2 regions of the Streptomyces bacillaris genome follow, and region 1 is predicted to be linked to the other one. Evidence: predicted binding sites of a transcription regulator. Region 1 holds the regulator's gene; the other holds the start of a gene.
What was found. Region 1 encodes HspR, which represses chaperone genes until heat shock. Its sites were predicted from a motif close to TTGAGNNNNNNNNNCTCAA; they were not measured.
Positions count from the first base shown of each region.

Region 2: lon (endopeptidase La) is a predicted target of HspR. The motif match lies at 2,652-2,670, and genes of this name have one in related genera.

Region 1 covers NZ_CP029378.1:4,262,139-4,268,019, reverse strand. The annotation lists gene clpB (ATP-dependent chaperone ClpB) at 1-42, opposite strand, end outside; gene DJ476_RS18485 (pyridoxamine 5'-phosphate oxidase family protein) at 225-626, shown strand; gene DJ476_RS18480 (Rieske (2Fe-2S) protein) at 755-1,075, opposite strand; gene DJ476_RS35655 (hypothetical protein) at 1,072-1,377, opposite strand; gene DJ476_RS18470 (helix-turn-helix transcriptional regulator) at 1,526-2,371, shown strand; gene DJ476_RS18465 (helix-turn-helix domain-containing protein) at 2,546-3,535, shown strand; gene DJ476_RS18460 (heat shock protein transcriptional repressor HspR) at 3,658-4,113, opposite strand; gene dnaJ (molecular chaperone DnaJ) at 4,115-5,305, opposite strand; gene grpE (nucleotide exchange factor GrpE) at 5,402-5,881, opposite strand, start outside.
Region 2 covers NZ_CP029378.1:2,366,285-2,372,165, forward strand. The annotation lists gene DJ476_RS09610 (polysaccharide deacetylase family protein) at 1-102, shown strand, start outside; gene lon (endopeptidase La) at 209-2,629, opposite strand; gene DJ476_RS09620 (hypothetical protein) at 2,784-5,881, opposite strand, start outside.

The sequences.
Region 1 (5,881 bases):
GTTGATGGCGTCCCGGCTCTTGTTGGTCAGCTCGGCGTCCACGGGTGCTTGCTCCTCCTCGCAGCTGGGGGTGGTGGTTCCTGTCCCTTGATGTATCCAGCGTACACAAAGTTGAGTCTATTCCGCTCAAGGCAATCGGACCGATTTTCCGGGCCCGGGAACCCAGAGCTGGGGGGGCACAGCCCGCCACCGCGCGGGCACGGGCGGCCGCCTACGCTTCCCCCATGGCAGACGTACGGAACCCCACCCCCGAGTACCTCGCGTTCTGGCGCGAGCGGCATGTGTGCACCCTGACGACGCTCCGCCCCGACGGCACGCCGCACGTGGTCCCGGTGGGCGTGACGTACGACCCGGAGGCCGGGGTGGCACGCGTGATCACCGGCAGGGGCACCCGCAAGGTCGCCAACATCCTGGCCGCCGGACCGGAGGGGGCACGGGTCGCCGTCTGCCAGATGCACAAGGCCCGCTGGGCCACGCTGGAGGGCCGCGCGACCATCCGTACGGAGCCGGAGGTCATCGCGGACGCGGTGAGCCGTTACGCGGAGCGTTACGAGCGCACGCCGAGGCAGAACCCGGAGCGCATCGTCATCGAGATCGCCCTGGACCGGGCCCTCGGAAACGCCTGACACCCGCAACCCCTGACACCCGCCCCGCCCGTACGGGGACAGCACAACGGCGCCACCGTGTTCAGGTCACGGTGGCGCCGCTGTGTGGGGGAAGCGCCTGGAGCGACAGGTGACGACGGGGGAATCGCTCAGGCACTGCGGGGGGTGGCGGAAAGGGGTTCTGACGCGATCAGCTCGTGGTCCCGCTGATCGAGGTTCACAAAGATCATCCCGTACCTGACGGCGCAGCGGACGGGCTGCGGCGCGCCACGGGGGCGTCGGAGGCACCGATAGGCGCGGACGTCCTCGTCCTCTTCCATCACGACGACGATCGGCTCTCCGAACAGGGTGACCATCAACGAGTCGCCACGGCGGGGGAGTGCCGTGAGCAGATCGATGAAATGCCACCCTGAGCGATAGGCGGTTGCCATCTCGCGCCGGAAGGTGCGATCGTCCGGCGGCGTGGTCATGCGACCGGGTGGCTAGAGGTGACACCCCAGGTGATATCACCGGAGAGCGTGACCGATGCGGCCGACCGGGAATCGGGCTTCGGTGCGGTCCAGGTGATGTCCTCGGCGCCCTGGGCCGCCAGGGTCCCAAATGCCAGAGCCCCCACGAACACTGTGGCAAGCACCGAGCGAAGCATTCGCTTATACATTTCGGCTTCGTCCTCACTGGATGGATTCATCTCCCCCGCACCAAGACGATGTCTCATCCGCATACGCGAACACCACCGGCTCGGTGCATCATGTTCCTGCAGGTTCAGGAACATGGGGGGTGGACATATGGCCACAAGCAAGTCAAAAGCGGCACATCCTCACGGCATCACCGAACTATGCGATGCGGGACAGCGCGTGTATGCCAACGCGCTGCGATCCGGACGGATCCCCCGCGCGGATGCCGACCCGGCCCCTTGCCTGATGGACTTCGCCCTGCTCCACCCCGATCCCGACGACGCCGGCTGGCTGCGCCCGGTTTCGCCTTCCGCCGCACTCGCCCAGCGACTCCACCCCATCGAGCGGGAGATACAGGAGCGAAGGCGACATTCCGTGGAACTCGTCGACTCCTTCGAGCCCTTCATGGACATCAGCGCCCAGGACCCGCCGACGACGCACGCCATCACCGTGCTGGAAGGCAGCACGCGCATCAACGCGGCCATCGACGTGGCCACCGCGGAGTGCCGTACCGAAGTCCTGACCGTGCAGCCCGGCGGCGGCCGGAGCGAGGACATCCTCAGCAAAGGCCTCGAACGGGGCAAGGCCGTGGTGGACCGCGGCGTCAGCATCCGCACCCTCTACCAGCACACCGTCCGCCACCACCAGGGAACGTTCGCCTATGCCGAGCGCCTGGCCAGCGGCGTCGAGATCCGGACGCTCGAGGAACTGGTGGAGCGCATGCTGATCTTCGACCAGACCGTCGCCTTCATCCCCGCGAAGGACGACCGGACCGCGGCTCTGGAACTGCGGCACCCGGGGCTCATCTCCTACCTCACCAGAGTCTTCGAGCAGCTCTGGCAGCGCGCCACGCCCCTCCTGGAAGAGATTCAGTACGACCCGACGCCCGCGGGCATCAGCGGCGTGCAGAGATCCATCGCGCAACTCCTGGTGGAGGGGCATGTGGACGACTCCATAGCGCGCCGACTGGGCATGAACGTACGGACCTGCCGGGCGCACATCGCCAAGCTCAACGCGACCCTGGGCAGCAACAGCCGGGCGCAGCTGGGCTATCTGATCGCGCTGTCAGGAATCCTGGATTCGGACTCCTGACAGCGCGGCCCCCGTGCGCGAACCCGGGCGTGACGGCACAACGGGGGAGAAGGCAGTCGACGCCCGGGGTCCGTCGAGAGAGTTCCCGGCTCCCTCGACATCCCCACACTCCCCTCACAACTACGCTGGCACCACCGTCAACTTGTTGCACTGCATAAAGCAGGGGGATCCCAAATGGGCAGCAGTGAAGGCAGATTAGGACATAGCCCGCACGACAACGACGTACTGTGCGATGCGGCGCTCCGCCTGTACGAGCGGTCCCTGCGCGCCGGACGGATAGCGCGGGCCGATCTCACCGACGTTCCCTGTCTGACCGAACTGCCCCTGCTCCACCCCGATCCGTGGGACGACGCGTGGATGCGGCCCGTGCCTCCGTCGGCCGCTCTGGCCCATATCCTCCAGCCGGTCTCCCGGGAGATCGACGAACGACTGCGCCTCGCGACCGCCCTGAGCCGGTCCCTGTTCCCCCTGACCGCCGTGGCCCACGACGACCCCAACCACGCCATCACCGTGCTGGAGGGGGGCCGGGCGATCCAGGCCTCCCTCGACGAGGCGACCGCCACCGCCACGGACGAGATCCTGACGGCCCAGCCCGGCAGCAACCGCCCGGCCGACAGCCTCCGGGCGGGCCTGGCCAACGCCCGCACCGCCATCCGCCGCGGGGCCCGGATCCGCCACATCTACCAGCACCCGGCCCGGTACAGCGGCTCCATCAGGGACTACCTGGCCCAGGTCCCGGCCCAGCACCTCCAGGTGCGTACGACCGAACTCACCGTCGAGCGGCTGATCATCGTCGACCGGTCTGTCGCCTACATCCCCGGCTCCGCCGACCGCAGCACCGCCCTGCGGATCAGCCACCCCGCCCTCGTGGCGTATCTGATCCAGGTGTACGAGGTCCTCTGGGCCCAGGCCGTCCCGCTGGCCGAGAACCACCAGGCGACCCCGCCCGACGCCCGGGTCACCGCCGTCCAGGGCACCATCGCCCGCCTCCTCGCCGAGGGCCACGTCGACGACGTGGTCGCCCGCAAGATGGGCATCAGCGTCCGCACCTGCCGCTCGCACATCGCCAAGCTCATGCAGACCCTCGGCGCCACCAGCCGCACCCACCTGGGCGCCCTGCTCGTCCACTCCGGCATCGCCGAGGCCGGTCACGGCGGCGTGTGAGGGCTCCGGAAGCGCCTACGGCAGCGGGGCCGGGAGAGCGGATGAAAACGCTCTCCCGGCCCCGCTGTTCGCAGAAGCAGACACACGCACAGACGCCGGAGCGGACTCAGGCGTACCGTGCCCTACTCCCCCGCGGGCCGCTTCGGCTTCGGCCGCCACACCACCAGCGCGCCCGTCTGCTGCACGTCCTGGTACGGCACGAGGTCGCGGCGGTACGAGGCGTGGACCTGGGCCTCGCGCTGCTGCATGGCGACCGCCGCGCCGTCCACCGCCGCCGAGAGTTCCGCGACGCGCTGCTGGAGCGCGGCGACCTGGTTCTCCAGCTCGATGATGCGCTTGATGCCCGCCAGGTTGATGCCCTCGTCCTGCGACAACTGCTGCACGGTGCGCAGCAGCTCGATGTCGCGGGCCGAGTAGCGCCGGCCGCGGCCGGCCGTGCGGTCCGGGGAGACCAGGCCGAGACGGTCGTACTGGCGCAGCGTCTGCGGGTGCAGGCCCGAGAGCTGGGCCGCGACTGAGATCACGTACACCGGCGATTCATCGGTCAGCTGGTACGGATTGCGTCGACGGCCGTCCATCTCAAGCTCCCTTCGCGGCCTGGAACAGTTCCGCCCGCGGGTCCTCGTCCGCGGTCGCCTTGCGGTAGGCCTCCAGTGCGTCCCGGGCCTCCGGGCCGAGGTCCTTGGGAACCGCCACCTCCACGGTGACCAGCAGGTCGCCGCGGGTGCCGTCCTTGCGGACCGCGCCCTTGCCCCGGGCGCGCATCGTACGCCCGTTCGGGGTGCCGGCGGGCAGTTTCAGGGTGACCGAGGGGCCGCCGAGGGTGGGGACCTTCACCTCGCCGCCGAGCGTCGCCTCCGCGAAGGTGACGGGCACGGTGACCGTGAGGTTGTCGCCCTTGCGGCCGAAGACGGGGTGGGCGCCGACGTGGACGACCACGTACAGATCGCCGGCCGGTCCGCCGCGCTCGCCCGGTCCGCCCTTGCCGCGCAGCCGGATCCGCTGGCCGTCGGAGACGCCCGCCGGGATCCTGACCTGCATGGTGCGGGCCGACTTGGCCCGGCCGCTGCCGTGGCAGACGTCGCACGGGTCCTGGGCGATCAGGCCCCGGCCCTTGCAGTCCACGCACGGGTCGGTGAGCGAGAAGCCGCCGCCGCTGCCGCGCGAGACCTGGCCGGTGCCGACGCAGGTCGGGCAGACCCGGGGGGTGCCGTTCTTGTCGCCGGTGCCGGAACACGCCTTGCAGGGCGCCTGGCTGGACATCCGCAGCGGGACCGTGGCCCCGTCGACCGCCTCGCTGAAGCTGAGCGTCACCTCGGACTCGATGTCCTGGCCGCGCCGCGGCTGGACGCGGGTGCCCGCACCGCCCCGGTTGAACAGCCCGCCGAAGACGTCGCCGAGACCGCCCCCGCCACCGCCGAACCCGCCGCCGGCACCGCCCTGTCCGCCCGGGCCGCCCCCGCCGAAGAGGTCGCCCAGGTCGAAGTTGAAGTTGCCGCCCGCACCACCGGGTCCGGCGCGGAAGCCACCGTTGCCGAAGAGCGCGCGCGCCTCGTCGTACTCCTTGCGCCGCTTGGAGTCACCGAGGACGTCGTTCGCCTCGGAGATCTCCTTGAACCGCTCCTCCGCCTTGGCGTCACCCTTGTTGGCGTCGGGGTGGAACTCGCGGGCGAGCTTGCGGTACGCCTTCTTGATCTCGGCGTCGGTGGCGTCCTTGGGAACGCCGAGGACCTTGTAGTAGTCCTTCTCGACGAAGTCCTTCGTGCTCATCGACGTCCCTCCTTCCGGACGATCGGCCGAGCGGCCGGCCCGTGGGCCGGCCGCCTGACCGGTCGGTGTGCACCCTGGTGGTCGGACGGGTTTCCGTCAGACCTCCTCGGTGCCACCGCTCTCCTCGTCGTCTGTCTTCTCTTCCTTGGCCGACGCGGGCGTGGCGCCCGGCTGCGGCTCGGCGACGGCCACCCGCGCGGGGCGGATCGTGCGCTCGCCGATGCGATACCCCGGCTGGAGGATCGCCACGCAGGTCGTCTCGGTGACATCCGGCGCGTAGCTGTGCATCAGGGCCTCGTGGATCGTCGGGTCGAAGGGCTCGCCCTCCTTGCCGAACTGCTGGAGGCCCAGCTTCGCGACGACGGTCTCCAGCGACTCGGCGACCGACTTGAAGCCGCCCACCAGCTCGCCGTGCTCCCTGGCGCGGCCGACGTCGTCGAGCACGGGCAGCAGCTCGGACAGGAGGTTCGCCACGGCGATCTCCTTGACCGTGACCCGGTCCCGCTCCACGCGGCGGCGGTAGTTCTGGTACTCGGCCTGGAGCCGCTGGAGATCCGCGGTGCGCTCGCTGAGCGC
Region 2 (5,881 bases), 1.9 Mb from region 1:
GGGATCATCGACGCGCTCCAGAAGGACGGCTACACCTTCGTGACCGTCCCGGAGCTGATGGCCCCGGCGGTGCCGGAGCCGGGCACGATCTACCGCCCGTGAGCACGGCCCGCCTGCCGTTGACGCGGAACGGCCCGCCCCCTCGACTCGGGAGCGGGCCGTCCGTACCGGCCGCGTACCTGATGCCGCGCCCGTCACTGCGTGGCGGTCAGGCCGCGGCCGGGATCCTCTCCTCCGCCGGGGCCGAGGCCGGGGCGAGGGCGATCTCCAGCACCTGGCGGACGTCGGTGACCGGGCGGACGTCCAGCTTCTCCAGCACCTCGGCCGGAACGTCGTCCAGGTCGGCCTCGTTGCGCTGCGGGATCACCACGGTGGTGATGCCCGCACGGTGGGCGGCCAGCAGCTTCTGCTTGACGCCGCCGATCGGCAGCACCCGCCCGGTCAGCGAGACCTCACCGGTCATCGCCACGTCCGTACGGACAAGGCGTCCGGAGAGCAGCGAGGCCAGCGCGGTCGTCAGCGTGATGCCCGCGCTCGGGCCGTCCTTGGGGACCGCGCCCGCCGGGAAGTGGACGTGTACGCCCCGGTCCTTGAGGTCACCGACCGGAAGCTCCAGCTCCGCGCCGTGCGAGCGGAGGAAGCTCAGCGCGATCTGGGCGGACTCCTTCATGACGTCCCCGAGCTGACCGGTCAGGGTCAGTCCGGAGGCCCCGGTCTCCGGGTCCGCGAGGGACGCCTCGACGAAGAGGACGTCACCGCCCGCCCCGGTCACCGCGAGCCCGGTGGCCACGCCCGGCACGGCGGTGCGGCGCTCGGCCGGGTCCTGGGCGGACTCGGGCACGTGGTGCGGGCGCCCGATCAGACCGCGCAGGTCCGCGTCGGTCACCGTGAACGGCAGCTCGCGGTCGCCCAGTTCGTGCTGGGCCGCGACCTTGCGGAGCAGCCGGGCGATGGACCGCTCCAGGTTCCGTACGCCCGCCTCGCGGGTGTACTCACCGGCCAGCTTGCGCAGCGCGGACTCCCCCAGGGTGACCTCGTCCTTCTCCAGGCCGGACCGCTCCAGCTGGCGCGGGAGGAGGTGGTCCCGGGCGATGACGACCTTCTCGTCCTCCGTGTAGCCGTCGAGGCGGACCAGCTCCATGCGGTCGAGCAGGGCCTCGGGGATGGCTTCGAGGACGTTGGCGGTGGCGAGGAAGACGACGTCGCTGAGGTCGAGTTCGACCTCCAGGTAGTGGTCACGGAAGGTGTGGTTCTGGGCCGGGTCGAGGACTTCGAGGAGAGCGGCGGCGGGGTCGCCCCGGAAGTCGGAGCCGACCTTGTCGATCTCGTCGAGCAGGACGACCGGGTTCATCGAACCGGCCTCCTTGATCGCCCGCACGATCCGGCCGGGGAGAGCACCCACGTACGTACGGCGGTGGCCGCGGATCTCCGCCTCGTCCCGGACCCCGCCGAGCGCGACCCGGACGAACTTGCGGCCCATGGCGTGCGCGACGGACTCCCCGAGCGAGGTCTTGCCGACGCCGGGCGGCCCGACGAGGGCGAGCACGGCACCACCACGGCGGCCGCCGACCACGCCCAGCCCCCGGTCGGCGCGCCGCTTGCGCACCGCGAGGTACTCGGTGATGCGCTCCTTCACGTCGGCCAGGCCCGCATGCTCGGCGTCCAGGACGGCCCGGGCGCCGCGGATGTCGTAGGCGTCCTCGGTGCGCTCGTCCCAGGGCAGTTCGAGGACGGTGTCCAGCCAGGTCCTGATCCAGGCGCCCTCGGGCGACTGGTCGCTGGCCCGCTCCAGCTTCTCGACCTCCTTGAGCGCGGCCGTCCGGACGTGCTCGGGCAGCTCGGCGGCCTCGACGCGGGCCCGGTAGTCGTCGGACTCGTCCTCCGGGTCGCCGTTGAGCTGGGACAGCTCCTTGCGTACGGCGTCGAGCTGGCGGCGCAGCAGGAACTCGCGCTGCTGCTTGTCGACGCCCTCCTGGACGTCCTTGGCGATGGACTCGGCCACGTCCTGCTCGGCGAGGTGCTCGCCGAGCCACTGGATGGCGAGCTTCAGCCGCGCGACCGGGTCCACGGTCTCCAGGAGCTGGACCTTCTGCGCGGTGGAGAGGAACGGGGAGTATCCGGAGTTGTCCGCGAGGGCGGAGATGTCGTCGATCTGCTGGACCCGGTCCACGACCTGCCAGGCGCCGCGCTTCTTCAGCCAGCTCGTGGCGAGCGCCTTGTACTCCTTGGCCAGCTCGGCAACGGACCCGGGCAGCGGATCGGGCACGACGACGTCGATCACGGTCCCCTCGACCCAGAGCGCCCGCCCCGGACCGCTGGTCCCGGCCCCGATCCGGACCCGGTCACGAGCCCTGATGAGCGCGCCGGGGTCCCCGTCGCTCAGGCGTCCGACCTGCTCGACGGTGCCGAGGACACCGGTCCCCGTGTACGTCCCGTCGATCCGCGGGACCAGCAGCACCTCGGGCTTGCCGCCCCCGGGACGGGCGGCGGCCTGCGCGGCCTCGACGGCGGCGCGCACCTCGGCGTCGGACAGGTCCAGCGGCACCACCATGCCGGGCAGGACGACCTCGTCGTCGAGCGGCAGCACGGGCAGGTCGATCGGTGTGAACGCCTTGGACTCGTTAGTCATGATCTCCCCTTCGGCAGGCAAGTTGAGCTATGTGCACTCAATGCTTGTGAGCCGCCGAATGTTCCCCTAGCGGTGTTCGCTGTGAGCGATCAGTCGGCAGGGTGCCCTCCGCGGGTGGCCCGCTGCCGTGCCGGCCTGCCTCGGCCGACCACCATCACACGAGCAGCGATGCCTTCAGGCGCAGCGCCAGCCCTCGCAGCAGAGGGTCGGTCGCGGAGCCGGCGCAATGGTCCACGAGTGCGCGGGCGTGAGCGAGACGGCGGTCGGCCCAGCGGCGGGAACCCGTAGACTCCGGCGCGCGCCCCGTCGGGGCGGGGCCGGATCGGCCGACCGTCAGATGCTCCACCAGGAACACTGCCCTGACCAGCGCGAACGCCTGGTAGGCCGGGAGCACGTCGGCAGCGGCGACCGTGTTCGGGTAGTACCCCAGGGCCTTGAGCTCGTCCAGGTACACCCGGCACAGAGCCTCCCGCTCAGGCCAGTCGCTCTCCTTCAGACTCAGTGCCGCGTGGTCCTCGATCAGCTGCGCCACCTCGTAGAGCAGAGGGAAGCATCCGTGCGGCTCCAGGTCGAGGGCCACCACGTCACCGGAGTCGGTGATCAACCAGTTCTCCGCATGGGCATCCCGGCCGGGTACCGACGCCGACGGCCACCGGGCGGCCGCCGCCCAGCTCTCCGCCAGCCCTTGGGCATCGGGGAGCGCGAGTCTCATGGCTCGCTTCTCCAGTTCGGCCGCCACGGCCGCCTGCGCGCGGGCCGCGTCCTCGGGGTCGCCCGGATCCGCGGTGCCGCTCGACCACACGTGAATGCGGGCCAGATACCGCAGAGCGTTGCCCACCTGCTCCCGCGGTGACCGCCTACGGCCTTCGTACGCCTCGGCGATGACGCCTGCGAGGCTGCGGCCCACTGCGCGACGGGAGGCGAGAACCGTGTCCGGGGACCGTTCGCGGTCATGGGAGAAGCCGGACGGCAACGCCACCAGGGCGAGCACCTCCGGCAGCCTCATCCAGCGGGGGGCGGCGGTGTCGTGCAGGTACTGCCTCAAGGAGGCGAGGTGGGACTGCTCGGCTTCCGCTTCGGCGCGGTAGGTCGGCTTCAGCACCAGGGTGGTGGAGAGAAGCCGGTGCGGGTCGTCGAGTACGAAGGTCTCCGACCGCCCGCCGAGCACCGTCCGGCGGAAGGGCTGCGAATACACCGCTGTCCGCACCGCCCTCTCATAGAACAGATCCTGGTCGCCGGCCCACACGGCGGCACGGAGCCGGTCCGTCTCCGCGTCCCCGGGTCGCGAGGGCGTGGTGGCCTCCGGCTCTTCCGGCGGCGCCACGACGGCCGGCGCAGCCGCCATGCCGGCGAGTTGCAGCAGAGGCCACGGCCAGTCGGGGGCCAGCCTGCATGCCTCCAGCGCCAGCTCGACCGCGGTCACGAACTCCTGCGGTCTGCGGCTCGACCGCCACAGCCGATAGTGGCCGGCGGCCGACACGCTGAGGTTCTCACGGGAACGGTCCCCCGTCTCGCGAGCCCGCGCCTTGTGCTCCAGCGCCGTGCGGAGGGCCTGCGCGTTCCCGGCGCGCGCCAGGCGGAGATAGGCGTCGCCCAGCATGCCCTGGACGTTGCCGACCGCATCCCCCGAGTTGCTGGTCTGCTCCAGCCAGTCGATCGCCTCACGGAGGTGGTCCCCGTCTTGGGTGAGGGTGCTCAGGCGCAGGCAGGTCTCGCCGAGATACCTGGTCACGTGCTCACGGACGAGCGGCTGCTCCGCCTGGGCAGCCGTCGTGAAAGGTACGCCGCCCTCTGCGGCCTCCTCATCGAGGCACGCCAGCAGGACTTCACGTGCCTCGTACAGCAGCATGACGGCGGACTCGGGGTCCCCCGTCTCCGCGAGGAGGACTTTGGCATGGTGAAACGCGGCCCTGCCAAGATCGAACTCGGCGCGTCGGCTGCGGACGGTCGACTCACGGACGGCGTCGCCGAAGTAGGTGTAGGAACGTGCGGCCGGGTTGTCGAACGGGGGTGGCTGAGGCTCTCCCGTCGCAGCACCGTCCGCCGCCCGCCATTGCCGGTCCAACTTGCCGAACAACATGCCCAGTTGGGTGGACAACCAGGGACGGTTCCCGGCCGAGCCCGTCTCCCGCAACGCATGGAGCGTTGTCAGTGTGGCGCGTAAGCGGTCGAGGTCGGCCGCGTCCGCCTGGGCGACAAGCAGCCGGGCGGCCCAGACGAGGGGGCGGACAGCCGGCGACTCGGTCGGCCCACAGGCCAGGAGAGCGTCGAGCCGGACCCGCAGCTCCACCGGATCGGGGACGGACCAGCCATCGGGATCCGACAGATCGTCGGACGATGCCTCTTTCAGCGGCCAGAGGGCCAGGACCGCGGTGGCACGCCACAGCTCGGCGGTGAACCGTTCCCTGGACTCACCGAGCCGGCCCGGACTGGCCACGCAGAGAAGATGGGCCTCCTGCGCGAGCACGTGGGCCGCGGCGAAGTCCTTGGCCCGGTACAGATGGAGGGCGTAGTCGACCAGAGCCGATGGGAACGCGGAGCCCTGGACCGGTGTGGCATGGGAGGCGCTCCAGCGCATGTCCTCGATCGCGGTGACGTAGTGGGCCTGAGCCTCGTCGAGACGCCTGAGCGCCTGCAGAGTACGGGCCACGCCCGCTCGGGCGACGCCCTGGTTGTGGCGCAGCATGACGAGCCGGAAGCCGTGTTCCCGGCCGGCGGCCCGGCCCTGCGCCTCCTGGAAGTGGCGAAGCGCCTCCTCATATGCCTCCAGCGCGGCGGTGCGGCGGGCGACGGCCGCGACTTCGTCGGAGATGTCCGGGAGCCCGGACTCGTCATCGGGTAAGGGAGAGCCGGATTCCCGGGACAGTTGCTCGCCCTCGAGGACCACGACCGACTGCGCCTTGCGCAGATACAGCTCACCTCGCGCGCACAGCCAGGGGAACGAGCCGGAGACGTGGGGCCGGGCCCGGGCGGCCAGCTCATCGGCCTCGGTCCACAGCGTGGGGAGCTCCGCCCGGTCCTGTGCCAGCCGGTGGAGTACCTCCAGGTGAAAGGCGAAATGCTCGGCGCTGGTATCGCCGCGCTGCTCGGCCAGGAGCAGATCGGCCCTCGCCCCGTGCAGCAGGGGGAGAGGGGACGGGTCCTGACGGGCGAGGATGAGACGAGTGACCCCGCGCATCCCGCGCCAGATCCTGCCTCCGGGCCCCTTGGCCAGGTAGGCGTCGTTCGGTTCGACGACGTCCCAGCAGCGCA